DNA from 2 places in the Xenorhabdus sp. KJ12.1 genome. Region 2 is predicted to be linked to the other one. Evidence: riboswitches for the same ligand, from Rfam matches in the RefSeq annotation. Region 2 holds a riboswitch; the other holds the start of a gene.
The links. A riboswitch is a leader RNA that binds a small molecule or an ion and turns the genes downstream of it on or off. The one in region 2 is predicted to bind thiamine pyrophosphate.

Region 1 (3,151 bases), on a different contig from region 2:
TTTCCAGTGACTGGAGTAATAAGCGCGTAGCCATCGGCATATTGAAGAAAATATGAGCGAGTAAAATACCCTGAAGGCCGTAAGGCGTGAAATGGTATTCAATCCCTATCCACTGGCAAAGACTGGCCAGCCAGCCAACGCGTCCGTAAACAGTCAGTATGCCAAACAGAGCGACTAAAACCGGCAGAACCAGCGTCATGGCACACAGGCGTAGGAAAAGCGTTCTGCCCGGAAAACGGCGGCGATAGAGCGCTCTGGCCAGAAATATGGCGGGTATCACTGAAAATAAGGCGGATAAAAATGCTTGCCAGAAAGTAAAACGAATCACATGCCACAAATAGCTGTCATTCAGAAATACCTGCCAGTGACTTTCAGGCGCATAAAAAAACAGTACACCAAAAGCGGAAAGCGCAATGAGGAGCAACAGGCCGGAGGCAATTACCCCCGGCAATAACCAACCCGCGATTAACGGCTTACAGCACTTTGCCATGTACGGATCCATTGTATTCGGTGTTTTGCCACTTCATCTGCGTTGAATTGCAGTGATTTCTCTGGCACAGGCAGTTGTTTGAACACTTCTGGCAGAGGAATATCAGTAACAGGATACATCCACTGTGTAGTCGGAAGAACTTGCTGGAATGCTGGAGAAAGCATGAATTGCATGAATTTCTGAGCCAGTTCAGGCTGCTTGCTTGAAGCCAGCTGTGCAGCAACTTCAACCTGTAAATAGTGCCCCTCATCAAATATGGCTGCGGCATAATTATTCTTTTTCTCGGACATGATGTGATAGCCCGGTGAGGTGGTATAGCTGAGCACCATATCGCCTTCTCCTTTCAGGAATAACCCGTAGGCTTCACTCCAGCCTTTAGTTACCGTCAGCGTTTTCTTGGCTATGTTCTGCCACTCTTGTGCGGCCTTATCACCATAGAGTTCCTGCATCCAGAGTAAAAAACCTAAGCCGGGGGTACTGGTGCGCGGGTCCTGATAAATAATCTTCCAGTTCTGCTGGCTGTTAATGAGCTCAGCCATACTTTTTGGGGGATTAGGCAGGGTGTTTTTATTGTAAATAAAAGCAAAATAACCGTAATCGTAGGGAATAAAAGTACTGTTATTCCAGGTGAAAGGCAGTTTTAATTTTGTGGTATCAATGCTGACAGGGGTGAATAACCCTGTCTGTTGAGCAGACTGAATCAGGTTATTATCTAAACCCAGCACGATATCAGCCTGGGTTTTTTTACCTTCCATTCTTATACGGTTCAGTAAAGAAACACCATCCTCCAGCGCAACGAGTTTTAATTCACAGTCACACTCGGATTCAAAAGCTTTTTTAATAGCCGGGCCTGCTCCCCACTCGGAGGCAAACGAATCATAAGTATAAACAGTCAGTGTAGGCTTAGCCTGTGCTGCCTGAGCAAAGGCACATGCAGAAACCGATAATGCACTGATTGCGATCAACCGGGAAAATAAACGCTTAAACACTTTGCTCTCCTGTCGTTATTAATAGTGGTTATTAATAATCGTTATTAGCACTCATAATTAAACAAGTGACCAGCAGGTTGGTAAAGGATTTGAGAAAGTGTCTGATAAAATGACTGCTATATATCAATGAGTAGTGGCTCAAATCCCTACGCCGGTACCAACCGGATCAGGTTCTACGGGTTTGCTCTCAGCGATGTTGTCCGACAACAATCGCACCCCGTTGAGATGAGCATATTGTAGAGGCTAAAGTAGTGACTGCAAAGCCTCATTAATATATCTGACATCTTTCTGACTATTTTTTCTGATTTATTGGCTGTGCTCACATTCCTGCTATCGTTTTATAAATAGGCGGAGATCCGAGTTCCAAAGGGGTGTTTCCTTACCGCCGGGATGCAATTCTAAATCCATTAGGTATAGAGGTTTACCGCTTGAGGGGAGTGTGAAACAATTAGCTATCTTTTCAAATTCGTTTTATCGAGAGGTAGTCTGGTGATCGATGATGATGGCTACCGCCCGAATGTAGGAATTGTAATTTGTAATCGTCAGGGGCAGGTTCTGTGGGCCCGCCGTTATGGACAGCATTCATGGCAGTTCCCCCAAGGAGGTATCAATCCGGGAGAATCGCCAGAGCAAGCGATGTATCGTGAGTTGTTCGAAGAAGTTGGTTTAAGTCGCAAAGATGTACGGGTTTTAGCCTCCACTCGTAGCTGGTTGCGTTACAAATTACCCAAACGTTTGGTGCGTTGGGATACAAAGCCCGTCTGTATAGGGCAAAAGCAACGCTGGTTTTTATTGCAGCTGCTTTGCAGTGAAAAAGAGATTAATGTGCAGCGCAGTAGTACACCAGAATTTGATGGTTGGCGGTGGGTGAGTTATTGGTACCCTGTCAGGCAGGTTGTTTCCTTTAAACGGGATGTGTATCGCCGTGTGATGAAAGAGTTTTCCTCCATCGTGATGCCAGTACAGGAATCAGCGCCACAACCCTACTCAGCCTATTATCGTCGTAGAAGAAGTTAGGTAATTGTTATGCTCATGCGCTTACGGGAAATTGTTGAAAAGGTTGCGATGGCAACGAATTTATCGGAAGCGCTTGAGCTGTTAGTTAATGAAACCTGTTTAGCAATGAACACGGATGTTTGTTCTATTTATCTGGCCGATCATCAGCGCCAGCGTTATTACCTGATGGCAACCCGGGGGTTGAAGAAGCCGGGAAAGCGCACGGTCAGCCTCTCCTTTGACGAAGGTGTTGTGGGTGAAGTCGGGCGCTTGTCAGAGTTAATCAACCTTGCTGATGTACGTGATCACCCCAGCTTCAAATATATTCCTCAAGTAAAAGAAGAGAATCTCCGGGCCTTTTTAGGTGTTCCGATCATCTACCGCCGCCAATTGCAGGGGATTCTGGTCGTTCAACAAAATGAGCGGCGCTCGTTTGATGAAAGTGAAGAGTCTTTTATGGTGACTCTTGCCATGCAATTGGCGGCGATCCTTGCTCAGGCCCAGGTTCGTGGATTATCAAGTCAGTATTGTCAGACCCACATCAAAGCACTGGCGGTCTCTCAGGGTATTGCGATGGCTCAGGGCTGGCAGGATTGTTCCCAGCCATCACTTGAGCAGGTATCTGAAGCGTTAACACTCGATTATCAGGCAGAACGTTCCCGCCTGACCCGTGCGC
Region 2 (3,151 bases):
AGGCTGTTTCAGGGCAAACGGTTTCAGATAAAATCGCTTCAGACTGATTTAACATCGTTGATATCCTCAGCCCGGTGATACAGTTCGCTGCCATGTATCCGAAATTCTTCGGACATCTGTTCCATACCCGATTGTTGTTCCAGTTTTGCGGCATAGTCCCGCACATCCTGTGTAATTTTCATTGAGCAGAATTTCGGCCCGCACATGGAGCAGAAATGGGCAACTTTACCGGATTCCTGAGGTAATGTTTCATCGTGATAAGCGCGGGCGGTGTCAGGATCAAGGGCCAGATTAAACTGGTCTTCCCAGCGGAATTCAAAACGCGCTTTTGACATGGCGTTATCGCGGATTTGAGCACCGGGATGGCCTTTCGCTAAATCTGCCGCATGAGCTGCGATTTTGTACGTGATTAGCCCTTGTTTCACATCTTCTTTGTTTGGCAGGCCAAGGTGCTCTTTAGGCGTGACATAACAGAGCATGGCACAGCCGAACCAGCCAATCATAGCTGCACCAATACCGGAGGTGAAATGGTCATAACCCGGCGCGATATCGGTTGTCAGTGGCCCTAATGTGTAGAAAGGCGCTTCGTGGCAGTGTTCCAGTTCTTCCGTCATATTGCGGCGGATTAATTGCATCGGAATATGTCCCGGCCCTTCGATCATCACCTGAACATCATATTCCCAGGCGATTTTGGTCAGTTCACCCAGTGTATGTAGTTCGGAAAACTGTGCTTCATCATTGGCATCCTGAATGGAACCGGGACGTAAGCCGTCTCCCAGAGAAAGGGAAACATCGTAGGCGGCACAGATTTCACAAATTTCACGGAAATGGGTATAGAGGAAGTTTTCCTGATGATGAGAGAGACACCATTTCGCCATAATGGAGCCACCACGGGAAACAATGCCTGTCAGTCGTTTGGCGGTCATCGGAACATAGCGCAGCAGAACGCCGGCATGAATAGTAAAGTAATCGACTCCCTGTTCCGCCTGTTCCAGTAACGTATCGCGGAACATTTCCCACGTCAGGTTTTCCGCAATGCCATTGACTTTTTCCAGCGCCTGATAGATGGGGACTGTACCAATTGGCACCGGGCTATTACGCAGTATCCATTCACGGGTTTCGTGGATATAGCGCCCGGTGGAAAGATCCATTACGGTATCCGCGCCCCAGCGGGTAGACCAGATCAGCTTCTCAACTTCTTCTTCAATGGAAGAGGTGACGGAAGAATTACCGATATTGGCATTCACTTTCACCAGAAAATTGCGCCCGATAATCATCGGTTCAGATTCTGGGTGGTTAATGTTGGCAGGAATAATCGCACGGCCCGCAGCGACTTCCTGTCGCACAAATTCCGGCGTAATGTTTTCCGGTAAGTTGGCACCGAAACTTTGCCCCGGATGCTGCTGGAGAAGCACTTCACCGCGGATACGTTCACGCCCCATATTTTCCCGCAGGGCGATAAATTCCATCTCCGGCGTGATAATGCCTTTACGAGCGTAGTGTAATTGGGTAACGCGTTCGCCAATTTTCGCTTTCAAAGGGTGGGGACGATGGTGAAAACGCAGATGATCCAGTCCGGCATCCGCTAGGCGCTGTTGGGTAAAATCAGAGCTGAGGGTTGTGACAGGCTCTGTGTCATTGCGCTCTTCAATCCACGGCTGGCGGATTTTCTGTAAACCTGCGTGTACGTCCAGTACGGCTTCAGGGTCGCCATAAGGGCCGGAAGTATCATAAACAGGTACGGGTTCATTTTCCTCAAATTGGGGCGCTTCTTTTGTCCCGCCAACCAGTGTAGGAGATACCTGAATTTCACGCATAGGAACCTGAATATCCTCGCGTGAACCTTCCAGATAGATACGACGTGAATTGGGGAAGGTAACACCCTGAATTGAATTGATAAATTCCTGTGCGGCATCCCGTTGGGCTTTACGTGGACGTGCCGGATGAGTTTTAGGGGAGATATCAGTTGTAGGGATAATATCTGCGCTGGAGGTGACGGTATCATTAGTAATAGCATTAGACATAGCAAATTCCTGACTGTGTGATCGCCTGTAATCAGGCTTAAGTTGAGAAAATTGCTTGTCTGGAGCTCGCAGGGAGTAATGATGATTGCTGAACAGTGTTATCTGGCAGAAGATCTGTACAGAAGCAATAAAGCATATCAGCAGAGGGATTACTCTTGTTCCCTTCGCGGGTATTAGCCCGATCAGGTTCTGCGGATCCCGAATAAACGGTCTCAGCCTGTGTCCACCGTGATATACGCTGAACGCTAGGCACTCCGACAAGAAAACACCCCAGAGTATAAAGGGGATTATGGAAACTGCAACCGGAAAACCGAGCCTTTTGTATTGGCCCGATGTCAGGTATTAATATTAATTCCGTGGCGCTAACGCCCAGCTCAATTGCTTCCAACCATGTTTTTCTGCTGCTGACTGCAATTTTACATCCGGATTCACGGTAAATACTTCACTGGCAAAGAAACACATCGGCAAGTCGTTCGATGAGTCTGTGTAAAAAGAGATATGTTGTGGCGATAAATTCTGTTCTGTCAGCCATTGCTGTAAGCGGGTAACTTTCCCTTCCCGGAAAGTTGGGACACCTTCAATATCGCCGGTATAACAGCCATCTTTCATGACCATATCAATCCCCATGGCGGTTTTTACGCCAAATACAGCCGCGATTTTTTTCACCACGAAAGAAACAGTAGCAGAAATGATAATGACGGGAATATTTTGTTGGCGGTAAATATCTAATTGTGTTTTCGCTGCGGGGTAGAAGAGAGGTTTGATTGTCGTTTCTACAAAATCTGTCAGCCAGATATCAACTTGTTCATGGGGTATTTGGCAGAGGGCTTGTAAACTGACTGACAGATATTCCTGCATATTCAGTTTCCCTGCACTGTAATCCGATATCATTTTCTGGTCTGCTTCTATAAAGCGGGGGTCAGTAATGATCTGCTTTTCCCATAAATAATTCGTCCAGAGTAGACTGGAATCCCCACGGATCAGGGTGTCGTCCAGATCAAATATGGCAACCTGCTGTGACATAGTTGTTATTCCTCAAATCTGAAATCGACAGGATAAGGTCGATTGAAAGAGAATCAAATATTTTATTGCTACGGCTTAATGAACACCCGAAAATATGCACATTC

Region 1: linked by a shared signal. The riboswitch ahead of thiB (thiamine ABC transporter substrate binding subunit) and the one ahead of thiC (phosphomethylpyrimidine synthase ThiC) in region 2 are both predicted to bind thiamine pyrophosphate.

Annotation. Positions count from the first base shown of each region.
Region 1 covers NZ_CAWNQH010000094.1:84,275-87,425, reverse strand. The annotation lists gene thiP (thiamine/thiamine pyrophosphate ABC transporter permease ThiP) at 1-490, opposite strand, end outside; gene thiB (thiamine ABC transporter substrate binding subunit) at 466-1,479, opposite strand; TPP riboswitch at 1,605-1,709, opposite strand; gene rppH (RNA pyrophosphohydrolase) at 1,969-2,496, shown strand; gene ptsP (phosphoenolpyruvate--protein phosphotransferase) at 2,506-3,151, shown strand, end outside.
Region 2 covers NZ_CAWNQH010000116.1:135,880-139,030, reverse strand. The annotation lists gene thiE (thiamine phosphate synthase) at 1-55, opposite strand, end outside; gene thiC (phosphomethylpyrimidine synthase ThiC) at 39-2,024, opposite strand; TPP riboswitch at 2,167-2,291, opposite strand; gene AACS92_RS22105 (HAD family hydrolase) at 2,373-3,047, opposite strand.